4 regions of the Chryseobacterium sp. IT-36CA2 genome follow, and region 4 is predicted to be linked to each of the others. Evidence: riboswitches for the same ligand, from Rfam matches in the RefSeq annotation. Region 4 holds a riboswitch; each other region holds the start of a gene.
The links. Region 4 has a riboswitch for cobalamin ahead of metE (5-methyltetrahydropteroyltriglutamate--homocysteine S-methyltransferase). Riboswitches for the same ligand answer to the same signal wherever they lie in the genome.
Positions count from the first base shown of each region.

Region 1 (3,135 bases), on a different contig from region 4:
CGGAGGAGTCTACAAATGGGATACTGCCGGGGGACTTGTACAGATAGGTTCAATATCAAACGGATATCCGGCTGCGGGAAGAACTATTGTTTCCAATGACGGAACTAAAATCTCGTCTTCCATTACCAATGCGGCCACGGGATTCAATGAAATATCAACTTATGATGTAGCGAGTTCTACCTGGGTAAACAGAGGAGGGCTTGTTCCCACCGGATGGGACGGAAGTGTAAGCTCTACCTGGGGAATGACTACAAACGGAAATACCATTGTAGGTCTGGGTTTTCTTACCGCAGCAAATGCACACGCTGTAAAATGGGATGAGGCAAACGGAATGGTAGATTTGGGAAGTATGGTTCCTGGACGCAGCTCAAGAGCCAATGCCATCAATGCAGCGGGAACGGTGATTGTTGGGTGGCAGGATGAACCAACAGGTACCAGAAGCGGTGCAAAATGGCAGGATGGGGTAGAAAGCTTTATTACTGATAATAACGGAAATAATGTAGGCGAAGCAGGTGGAATTTCTGCAGACGGGAATACCATTATAGGGTCAGCAAACCCTAATCCCTATGTATGGAATGCTGTAAGCGGACTTACTTATATAACACATCCTAATGCCTCATTCAGTTTCAAAGGAGGGGCAACAGGGATTTCGGCTGATGGGAAAGTGGTAATTGGATTTTACAGAGCATTTGGAGCACCTCCTATGTCGGGAGAAGGCTTTATCTGGACTTCATCTACCGGAAGGATCAATCTGAATGATTATGCCGTATCCTTAGGAATTGCAACCAATGGAGTAACGATGGGACTTCCTTTGGCCATTTCACAGGACGGAAAGAAAATTGCCGGAACAGGGACGAATGCTTCAGGGCAGATGATCGCTTTCTATCTGGATATTACAGCGTTTTTATCAGTGAACGATACTGTAAAAGAGAAAAACAGCATAGGTATTTATCCTAATCCGACAGCTGATATGCTTTATTTTAAAGGAAAAGGAAGAATAGAGAAAGCTGAAATTTATAATTTGGTTGGACAAAGGGTGAAAACATTCAATACTGTTGAAGGGCAGATTGATGTTTCATCCTTGTCAAAAGGAGACTATATTCTTAGATATTCTTTGAAGGAAGGAAAACAGGAAAGCTATAAGTTTATAAAAAAATAACATATATAAATAGTAAAGTAGTGGGATGAATGGCCGTTTTCAATATTGAAAGCGGCTGTTCTTTTTTATTTACTGAATTAAAAAGATAGGTTTTTTTAAGCGTAGGGTGGTTTTTTGGCGAATACATATAAAAAACTATCTTTGCAAAAATTTTGGTTTCCAGTATTTTGGAATGAAAAGGGAATCGGGTGTAACTCCCGGACTGTCCCCGCAACTGTAAATCGCAACAAAAGTTTCTGCAAAAAGCCACTGTCTTAAAACGGGAAGGAGCAGAATGCGAAAGTCAGGAGACCTGCCAGAATTATAATTAAAAAACATATTGCTTTCGGAGGAAAAGTAAAAAAGTATGGATATAAAAAGATCTTTAGTACTGCTTTTTTCATCATATGGCTGTTTTCTTTTTGGACAAGAGAAAGCCATAGATACTATTTATGTCTTCGACAACCAGATGAATAGGGTGAAGCTTTTTCATCCTGTAAAAACAATTTCGGCAGAAGATGCTGAGAAAAACTCCAGTAACCTTTCCGAACTCCTGAGATTTCAGTCGCAGGTTTTTATCAAAGAAAATGGCCGTGGTGCTGTTTCTTCACCATCTTTCAGAGGAACTACCGCACAGCAGACCGCTTTTGTATGGAACGGAATTAATATCAATTCCAACTTTTTGGGACAGGGAGATATCAATAATATTGCTTTGTTTGGCTACGATCAGATCGGAATAAAAGCCGGCGGAGGAAGTGTAATATACGGAAGTGGTGCTATCGGAGGAAGTATCCACCTGAATAATACCCTTGATTTTAATAAAGGGTTCCATGGTTCCTTATTTTCAGAAGTCGCTTCTTTTAATACCTATAATAATTTTATAAAAGGTTCTTACAGCAATGATAAGTTCAGTTTTAAAGCTTCCGGAAATTATTCTGTAAGTGAAAATAATTATAAGGTAAGTGATCTGAATTACATCAACAGAAACGGAAATTATTACAATACAACATTCAATGTAGGAGCATCCTATAAAATAACGAATGATCATAAAATTTCGTGGCAGAGCCAGTTTTTTGATTCTTCACAGCATTATCCTGTGTATGAGGAAACGGGAACAAAAACGAAATATAAAACGCAAAGTGTAAGAAGTCTTCTTTCCTGGGACTGGAACAAAGCAAAGTTCAGCAATTCCCTTAAAGCGGCTTATACAGAGGAGAATTTTCAGTATTTCGGTTCATTAAATCTGCCTAAATCCAGTGGCGGAACAGGGAAGAATTATATTTTTAAAAATGATTTCAATTATTTCCTGAATTCAAAATGGAATTTTAATATTATCGGAGAATTTCAGATCAATAAAGGAGAAGGATACCAAAGCGGAATAGCCAGTGTCAGCAGAAATGTGGGCTCAATATCAGGATTGTTGAGGTATTTTGCGACGAAAGACCTTCGTTTTGAAGGTGGATTCAAGAAAGATTTTGTGGAAGATGTAAACTCACCGTTGATGTATTCATTCTCCGGAAAATGGAGTGCTGCAAAATGGTATGATGTAAGTGTGAATGTGTCAAAAAACTTCAGATATCCGTCCTTCAATGATATTTATTATGAACCGGGAGGAAATAAAGATTTAAGACCGGAAACTTCTACTCAGGTAGATATGACAAATGAATTCAAAGTAGGGGATTTCAGACTTACTTTGTCTCCTTATTATATGAATGTGACCGATCTTATTGTATGGCTTCCAACTGCTTTGGGCTACTGGCAGGCATTCAATGTCAATAAATCTGAATCTTACGGACTGGAATCTCAACTGTCTTTCAGCAAACAGCTGGGCAATCATAAAATCCGCGCGAATGCAGGATACTATTATGCAAAATCTATTGACAAAGAAACAAAGATGCAAAGACCTTACGTTCCTATGCACAGAGGAAATGTAAATGTAGATTATGAATATGGTTTCTTTAAGTTTTTTGCTCAGGCACTCCTGAATGGTATTACCT
Region 1 covers NZ_CATKPG010000011.1:869,525-872,659, forward strand. The annotation lists gene ACM6F9_RS04775 (T9SS type A sorting domain-containing protein) at 1-1,159, shown strand, start outside; cobalamin riboswitch at 1,296-1,474, shown strand; gene ACM6F9_RS04780 (TonB-dependent receptor plug domain-containing protein) at 1,506-3,135, shown strand, end outside.
Region 1: it holds a riboswitch for cobalamin, as region 4 does, so the genes downstream of both, ACM6F9_RS04780 (TonB-dependent receptor plug domain-containing protein) here and metE (5-methyltetrahydropteroyltriglutamate--homocysteine S-methyltransferase) in region 4, are expected to answer to the same signal.

Region 2 (3,135 bases), on a different contig from region 4:
AAAATAAACAAAAAGGAGGGTTGCCAGAGTGGTTAATGGAGCAGTTTGCTAAACTGTCGACGCGAAAGTGTCGCAAGGGTTCGAATCCCTTACCCTCCGCTCATTTATATACTCGGGGCGTAGCGTAGTCCGGTCATCGCGCCTGGTTTGGGACCAGGAGGTCGCAGGTTCGAATCCTGCCGCCCCGACTGTTTTAGTAGTTTTCTCAAAACTACTCAATGGGTGCGTAGCTCAGCTGGATAGAGCATCTGCCTTCTAAGCAGACGGTCAAAGGTTCGAATCCTTTCGCGCTCACTTAAAGACTTACTATTTTTAGTAAGTCTTTTTTGTTTTTCATGGTTTTCATTGATCAAAAATAAAAATCTTAAACAGAGAAACTATTAATACAAGATTAATTATCTGTAAAGTATTGCCCAAACCATTGATCAAAACTTTCTTTATATTGAGCCTGAGCATTTTTAATCAGTAAGTCAGGTTCTTCAATTTGATTTAAACCATAATCTCCTTTCATCCACGTCAAGTATTTGTTTAAATCTTCACTCTCTTCATAATCGTCTTCCTCTTTATAAAAATAAGCCTCATCGAAATCTACTGAAATTTCAGTGTCAAAAGTGAGTAAATGTAAAAGCTGTACAATATTTTCAGCAACAATATGAACACCTCCTTCATCTCCAAAAACTACAACAGGCATTTTATGTAAAGGCTGATCCGTTCCATTATTCCAGATGGCATAGAATGAACCGGAACCATTGGCCTGAGCAAAAGGCAGCATGCTATTCAAAAAATTTTCGTCATCACTCCAGCTTTTCAATCCAGACTTACTATCGATTAAAACACCAAAACCTTGTGAATAGTTTTCAAACGAGGAAACAGTATTCTGGAAATAGATCAGTTTTTCCAGCTCTACCGGAATGTCACTCAAACCCAAGTTTTGTTTAAATTCTACAATGTCTACCATGATCAATTATATATGATTAATAAAATTTATAAAATGAAAGAAGAACAGTAAATTTATTAACTATCTTTAATTTTCCGGTTATCTTTTATATTAATTTAACAACACAATTCATCCCTTTCTCTTCTAAAATACACATCACAACTTACGCATTTTCAATAGATTACATTAAAAAAAACTATTGATTACATAAAATATCTTTTCCGTTATTATAAAATACTTATATTTACCACCAAGGAGTTCTTAAAACCTTCTTTATCAACCGAAACTGGTTACACTTAGCTGTGTATTAAAAGGGAATCGTGTGCAAATCACGAACTGTCGCGCAACTGTAAGTAACAAACAAAAAGTTTTTATCCATTGATATCCACTGTATATCTTTCATACGGGAAGGATGATAAAAACCGTTACAAGTCAGGAGACCTGCCTATTTCGTATTGACGATGCTTTCGCGATTTGAAGCTTACAGTCAGGTATGATGCGATATGGATATAGTGCGATAACTTTTTTATCAAACTGTGTTATTTTTTTGAGATGAATATGAGTGTACATTAGGTGCTTCTCATGATTTTTTAGCTCATTCGTATCCCCCTTTCCGTAATTTTTCTTTTTTCATAAAGCACCGCGAAGTTTACAGAGAACTTTTTATTGAATTTAATCAATGTAAAAAGTGATGGTGTACCAAAGCAATCTTAATTATTCGTGGAGTCACAACAGGTTTATTTTACAGACCCGGACAATCAGAATTTTTCAAAATTCTCAACATCTGCACGACTGTATGCTTTCTCAATTCATTTACCTCCTTTTCTTTTTTACTCAAAAGCTAAGTCTTAACAGATTTTCTGTTTCTTCACTAACAAACAAATTTCAACTCAACAATACATATTAAAATGATCAAAAATGAAAACTGGAAGTCCCCCGGCTTAAAATTCCGGGAGGCCATGGAAAAAGAAAATCCCCTCCAGATTGTAGGAGCCATCAATGCAAACCATGCATTATTGGCGCAGCAGGCTGGTTTTAATGCTATTTATCTTTCAGGAGGAGGTGTTGCTGCAGGGTCTTTAGGAATTCCTGATTTAGGAATCACTACTCTGGATGATGTACTCATCGATGTTCAGCGTATTACTAATATTTGTGATCTACCCCTTTTGGTAGATATTGATACAGGATTTGGGCCTTCTGCCTTTAATGTTGCCCGAACTATAAAATCATTAATTAAAGCAGGAGCAGCAGCCATTCACATTGAAGATCAGGTGGGTGCAAAACGCTGCGGACACCGTCCCGGCAAAGAAATCGTAAGCAAAGAAGAGATGGTAGACCGACTTAAAGCCGCTGCAGATGCCCGCACCGATGAAAATTTTGTGATTGGAGCAAGAACAGATGCTTTTGCGAATGAAGGTCTGGAAAAAACATTAGAAAGAGCCATTGCTTATAAAGAAGCTGGTGCAGATTTCATTTTTGCCGAAGCCGTGCCTGATTTAAGCTTTTATCAAAAATTTGTTGATGCTACTGGGATCCCTGTACTGGCTAATATCACAGAATTTGGGATGATCAAAATGTACACTGTAGAAGAATTAAAAAATGCTGGCGTAGGGCTCGTCCTCTACCCTCTTTCTGCCTTCAGAGCAGCCAATAAAGCAGCACAGAATGTATACCAGCATATCCGTAAAGACGGGACGCAAGCTAATGTGCTGGATACAATGCAGACAAGAGAAGAACTCTATCAAAGTATTGGATACCACGATTATGAACAAAAATTAGATAACCTTTTTAAACAAAATACTCATGTCAACGAATAGCGAACCAACATTTAAACCTAAAAAAAGTGTAGCTCTTTCCGGAGTAACAGCAGGTAATACCGCTCTTTGCAGTGTAGGAAAAAGTGGAAATGATCTTCATTACAGAGGTTATGATATTTTGGATCTTGCAGAGAGAGCACAATTCGAAGAAGTAGCTTACCTGCTTATCTATGGTCAGCTGCCTACTGAAGCTCAATTAAAAAATTATAAAGCAAAATTAAAATCCCTGAGAGGACTTCCCCACTCTGTAAGAAATATTTTAAAAAGTATTCCGGCAGCGGCGCATCCAATGGATGTTATGCGTTCTATGGTTTCAGCAATTGGAAGTATCCAGCCTGAAAAAGACGATCACAATGTGGCTGGGGCAAGAGATATTGCAGA
Region 2 covers NZ_CATKPG010000023.1:430,508-433,642, forward strand. The annotation lists tRNA gene ACM6F9_RS18890 (tRNA-Ser) at 15-99, shown strand; tRNA gene ACM6F9_RS18895 (tRNA-Pro) at 114-188, shown strand; tRNA gene ACM6F9_RS18900 (tRNA-Arg) at 221-294, shown strand; gene ACM6F9_RS18905 (hypothetical protein) at 392-958, opposite strand; cobalamin riboswitch at 1,208-1,401, shown strand; gene prpB (methylisocitrate lyase) at 1,846-2,754, shown strand; gene prpC (2-methylcitrate synthase) at 2,741-3,135, shown strand, end outside.
Region 2: it holds a riboswitch for cobalamin, as region 4 does, so the genes downstream of both, prpB (methylisocitrate lyase) here and metE (5-methyltetrahydropteroyltriglutamate--homocysteine S-methyltransferase) in region 4, are expected to answer to the same signal.

Region 3 (3,135 bases), on a different contig from region 4:
TTTGTTTGGACAGAAATGTGCCTCCTGTCATAGCGGAGAATTGTTTACGGATGAGAGCTTCAGAAATACGGGAATGTATTACAATACGGAATTCAAAGATGCCGGACGTTACAGGGTTTCCCTTAATCAGGTTGATTGGATGAAATTCCGTGTTCCAAGTTTGCGAAACATAGAATATACAGCACCTTATATGCATGACGGAAGGTTTTACACATTAGACGCTGTGCTCAATTTCTATTCGGATCAGGTAGAAGATAATACCAATCTTGATCCTCAGCTGAAGCAGAATGGCCATACGGGAATTGCCATGAACAGCCAGGAAAAACAGTCGATTATTGCATTCTTGAAAACCCTGTCTGATAAAAGTTTTATATCCAATCCAAAATTTGCAGAATAATTTATAGAAAACATGAAGAAGATTATAGTGATACTAAGTTTGATGGTATTTAGCCTGAACCAGGCAAATGTAGTTAGAGACAGCATGTATATTGCTCAGAACAGCTTTAGCAAATTCGATTTTGATGATGATTGTGATGCCTGTGGCTGTGCGGCAGGAAACGGATCTTCTGGCTTTGAATCTTTACTGAATCCACAGTTTGTAGGAATCAAATACTTTGCCCAGCATTATAAAGCCAAAGAAAATTTATTTGTAAAAGACCTTACACAGGATCAGTATTTTAATACGTTGCAGCTTTGGGGGAAGATTCCATTGACCAAAAAACTGAGTGTTTACGCAAGTTTACCATTCCATTTCCATGAAAAGAAAACTATGCAGGGAGATATCAAAATCAATGGAATAGGGGATTTGAACCTGATGGGAATTTACCAACTGATGAGTTCTAAAGATAATTTTCACCACTTGAGCGGAGGTTTGGGAGTGAAAATACCGCTGGGGAAATTTGATGAAAAAGGAGTATCGGGTGTTAATCCTAGTTTTCAGCTGGGAACCGGAAGCTGGGATTACCAAGCTGCTTTGAATTATAAATTTCAGAAAAATAAAGTGGCCATATTGGTTAATACAGACTATACGATCAAAACTGAAAATAAGAAAAACTATCGTTTCGGAAACCAGTGGAACTATGCTGCAACAGGATTTTATCAGGTTGCAGGAAATGAAAAATCCATTTTTTCTGTAAAAACGGGAGTTCAGGGAGAAGTTTATGCTCAGAACAAACAGTTTGATGAAGCCCTTCCCAATACAGCTGGAAGTGCTTTGTACGGGAAATTGGGATTTGAAGCTTCTTATAAAAAGCTCAGTTTGGGAAGTGAGATCATGCTTCCTATGTACACGCATCTGGCGGGAGGAGATATTGAAGCCAAATCGAGATTCAGTATTTTTCTGAATATTGGAATTTAAAGGCAAACCCCTTATAAAATTAGGTTAAAGCTCCTTCGGGAGCTTTAATTGTTTATGAATCATGATTTTAATTGGGGATTAGGAATAATTATTTATCTTTGCCGAAATTTGGTGAGCCCTAAAAAGCTCTTAAAAGGGAATCCGGTGAAAATCCGGAACAGACCCGCTGCTGTAAGCTCCGCACCAAAGTTTTTGAAGAATATATCCACTGTTTTTAATGGGAAGGATTTCAAAAATGGAGTAAGTCAGAAGACCTGCCAGAAAATAATCGTTTGACGCTTTCGTGGAATAAAGCTTAGGACATCAATGATTCTGTGCAGTGACAGCTGTGCTTTGTCGTTGTATTCTTACATCCATTAGCGTCTTCATGATACTAAATGAGCTAATGGCGGCAAAACTAACTACTTCGGCAATTCAAAAAGCTGTTTTCATCATACTGGTGATCACATCCCAACTTTTGTCTTCTCAAACTAAGAAAAAAGACAGTTTACAGGAAGAGACCATTAAAGGAATCAATCTTTATAAAAAGAATTTTAAAGAAATCCTTCCTGCACAAACCTTACAGGGCGAGCAGCTGGAAAGACTGAACAGTCAATCTGTTGCAGATGCTTTACGATATTTTTCAGGAGTCCAGATCAAAGACTATGGAGGATTGGGTGGCTTGAAAACCATTAATATCCGAAGTATGGGAAGCCAGCATGTAGGTGTTTTCTATGATGGAATTCAATTGGGGAATGCTCAAAACGGATTGGTAGATTTAGGGAGATATTCTTTGGATGATCTGGAAGAAATATCATTATATAACGGTCAGAAAAGTGAAATCTTCCAGCCGGCGAAAGACTTCGGGTCTTCGGGATCTATTTATTTACAGCCTAAAACTCCGGTATTTAAAGGAAATAGAAAAACGAATCTTGTAATAAGAGCAAAAAGTGCTTCTATTGATCTTTTCAATCCGTCATTCCGATTAGAACAGAAGATTTCAGACAGGATTTCTGCCAGCTTCAGTGGAGAATTTATGCAGAGTGACGGAATTTACAGATTTCGATATGCAAAGAAATACCCAGACGGGCAGCAGGCTTATGATACCATTGCGAAGAGACAGGATTCAGACATCAAAGCAAAGCGTTTTGAAACTTCTTTAAATGGAACTTTAAATAACGGAAGCTGGAATATCAGAGGATACGGATATATTTCAGACCGCGGAATGCCGGCGCCAATTGTCAACGGGCGTTTTGGAGGAAGAGGAGCGAGACTTTCCGATGAGAATTATTTTGTACAGGCCAATCTGAGAAAGAAACTGTTCCCGAAATTTGAAACACAACTGAAAGCAAAATTCGCTTACGATTATACCCATTTCATGGATACGGTTCGCTCGCAGTCTATTATTCGCACCGATAATACCTATATTCAAAGAGAGCTTTATCTTTCCTCGTCCAATATCTATTCTATTACGCCCAATTGGGATGTCAGTCTGAGTGGGGATTTTCAGTATAATAATCTGGACGCCAATCTCGATAATTTTTCTTATCCTACCCGTTACACAACATTGGTAGCATTGGCAACAACCTATCAATGGAACAGGTTCAAAATTCTGGGAAGCCTTTTAGGAACTTTTACATTTGAAGAAGTAAGAAAAAACAAAAGACCGGGAGATGCCAGAGAGTGGACTCCTGCTGTATTTATGAGCTATCAGCCGGAGATAATCCCAGAGCTTACTCTAAGGGCTTTTTATAAAAGAATTTTCCGACTTCCAACCTTTAATGATTTGTATTATACTA
Region 3 covers NZ_CATKPG010000021.1:138,358-141,492, reverse strand. The annotation lists gene ACM6F9_RS12190 (cytochrome-c peroxidase) at 1-397, shown strand, start outside; gene ACM6F9_RS12185 (transporter) at 410-1,357, shown strand; cobalamin riboswitch at 1,450-1,634, shown strand; gene ACM6F9_RS12180 (TonB-dependent receptor plug domain-containing protein) at 1,743-3,135, shown strand, end outside.
Region 3: it holds a riboswitch for cobalamin, as region 4 does, so the genes downstream of both, ACM6F9_RS12180 (TonB-dependent receptor plug domain-containing protein) here and metE (5-methyltetrahydropteroyltriglutamate--homocysteine S-methyltransferase) in region 4, are expected to answer to the same signal.

Region 4 (3,135 bases):
GTTTTTTATGAAGATGCCAATGAGGAAAAGTATGCAAAATGGCCCATGAAGACCGGTTTAGAACTATATTGCAGTCTGGAAAAAGATAATACTGTTAATGAGATGTTTTTCACTACTTCAGATAATAAATCTTTAGTGGTAGAAGGACTTCCTTTTGGTCTTATTCTGAATAAAAGTACATTGCAGGATAGTAAAAACAGATTCAGTAAATACCATGCAAAAACACAGAAGCTGGGAGCAGACAGTGAATTTCCAGGAGGTTCAAAACTGGTTTTTAAGAAAGGAAAACATTATGCAACGTTACTTTTTGACAACAAAAACCTGTTGAAATCATTGGGTTTAACAACAGTACTTATTGATCCGGCAGCCAATTAATCGCTGGAAAATTTCAAAATAATAAAAAATCCGTCAAATAATGACGGATTTTTTTATGTATAGAGTGGTTGGATTATAAGAGAAATCTATATCGTTAATCCATGATTGTTTTTCACTTCAGCCATGACAAAAGTACTATGAGTACTTCCGATGGAATCTACGGATCCCAGTTTATTAAATACAAAATCCTGGTAATGTTTCATATCTCTTACCTGAACTTTCAGCAGGAAGTCAAAATCTCCGGAAATATTATAGCACTCAGCCACTTCTTCAATTTCTAAAATTTCTTTTACAAAATCATAACCCACAGATCTGTCGTGAATTTTCAATTTGATCTGACAGAAAACAGTAAATCCCCGGTTCAGTTTTTCAGCATCAAGAACTGCAGCATATCTTTTAACAAAACCATCTTGTTCCAGCCTTTTCACCCTTTCAAAAACAGGTGAAGTAGAGAGGTTCACTTCCTTTGCCAGTTCTTTAACGGTCAATTTGGCATTTTTCTGGAGCAGCCTGAGCAGCTGTAAATCCTTATTATCGAGTTGTTCCACAGAATATTATTCTTTTAAATGATTAAAACAGTCAAATGTAAAGAATTATATGCTTTTATTTGAATTTTTAAAAGTTTAATTTGCTTAATTATTTCTTATTGATTGTGCTTTTATTCTGTATTGCTAATTTTACACAAAATTAAAAACTTTTACTGATGACAGTTGTTAAAGGTAAAAGTACAGTTCTTTATAGATACTTCATCAAACAGGAAAGGTTTTACTTAAGGTAGATTAATAGGGAATCGTGTGAGAATCACGAGCTGTCGCGCAACTGTAAGTAACACACCAAAAGTTTCTGTCCTTGTATATCCACTGCCAAAAGCGGGAAGGATGACGGAAACTGTTACAAGTCAGGAGACCTGCCTTTACTGAATTGACAATGCTTTCGCGGTCTGAAGCTTTTGGGTCATACAGATGATATATCAGATATGTATTTTCTATCGAGTGGAAATACATTGCCTGCTATGTCACTACTTTCCTGAAATTTCTTCCGCAAAAACATGAAGAAGCATTTTAAAGGACTTTTCCAATAAGTTTAATTAAAAAGTTTTAAAAAATGCAAACTCACATTCTGGGCTATCCGCGTATTGGTAGCAAAAGAGAACTCAAAAAAGCCTGCGAGCAGTATTGGTCAGGTAAAATCCTTCTGGAAGAACTTCTGAATACCGGAAGAAATATCTGTAACCAAAACTGGAATATTCAGAAAGAAGCCGGAATAGACCTTATTCCGTGTAATGATTTTTCATATTATGATCAGGTATTAGATATGAGCCTTGTGGTTGGAGCAATCCCTACACGCTATCATGAAGTTGTGCTTAAGAAGAACAATTCTGAACTGGATCTTTATTTTGCCATGGCAAGAGGATATCAGAAAGATGGATTGGATATCACAGCAATGGAAATGACCAAATGGTTTGATACCAATTATCATTACATCGTTCCGGAATTTTATAAAAACCAGCAGTTTAAATTAAGCTCAGACAAAATTTTCAATGAATTTGCTGGGGCAAAACAAGCTGGAATCAATGCAAAACCTGTCATTATCGGATTGGTTTCTTATCTTCTTTTAGGAAAGGAAAAAGAAGAAGGATTTGATAAGTTAGATCTTGCCGGAAATCTTCTTCCAGTATACACAGAAATTTTAACCAAGCTTCAGGATCAGGGTGCTGAATGGATTCAGTTTGATGAACCTTTTCTGGCATTGGATTTAACTGAAAAAGCAAAAGAAATTTATCTTTCTGTATATACTGAAATAAGAAAACGTTTCCCGAAACTGAAATTTATTGTTGCCACTTATTTTGACGGATTAAAGGATAATGCATCGCTTGCTGTTTCACTTCCGGTGAACACACTACATATTGATCTGGTAAGAAATCCTGAACAGCTGGATGATATACTGAATGTTATTCCGGAAAGCTTAAGTCTTTCATTAGGGGTAATTGACGGCAGAAATATCTGGAAAAATAATTATGAAAAATCGCTGTCTTTCATCAGAAAAGCAGTTGAGAAATTAGGATCTGAAAGAATTTTCATCGCACCATCATGTTCATTGCTTCATTCACCGTGTGATCTGGATTTTGAAACCAGTCTTAATCCTGAAATCAAAAACTGGCTGGCTTTTGCCAAACAAAAAGTGGCGGAAGTGGTTACCCTTAAGGAACTGGCAGCAGGAACAGAAAATGAACAGATTCTTGAAGCATTCGAAGAAAATAAAAAATCAATTGAAAGCAGAAGAACCTCTTCTCTTATTCATAATGATCAGGTGAAGCAAAGAGCCAATGCTGTTACCGAAAAAGATGCTCAGAGAATAAATACCTTCAAAATTCGTAAAGAAGAACAGCAGGAAGTATTGCAGCTTCCTTTATTCCCAACCACAACCATTGGATCATTCCCGCAGACAACAGAGGTAAGAAGCTGGAGAGCACAATTCAAAAAAGGAGAGCTTACCGCAGAACAATATGATACTTTACTGAAAGAGGAAACTCAGAGAACAATCCGTTGGCAGGAAGACATCGGAATTGATGTATTGGTTCACGGGGAATTTGAGCGTAATGACATGGTAGAATACTTCGGAGAACAGCTGGAAGGATTTGTTTTCACTAAAAACGGATGGGTACAAAGCTATGGAAGCCGTTGTGTAAAACCTCCTGTGATCTTTGGTGATGTTTCCCGCCCGACTCCTATGACGGTTTATTGGTCTCAATATGCACAA
Region 4 covers NZ_CATKPG010000022.1:399,992-403,126, forward strand. The annotation lists gene ACM6F9_RS16575 (hypothetical protein) at 1-375, shown strand, start outside; gene ACM6F9_RS16580 (Lrp/AsnC family transcriptional regulator) at 462-923, opposite strand; cobalamin riboswitch at 1,119-1,305, shown strand; gene metE (5-methyltetrahydropteroyltriglutamate--homocysteine S-methyltransferase) at 1,480-3,135, shown strand, end outside.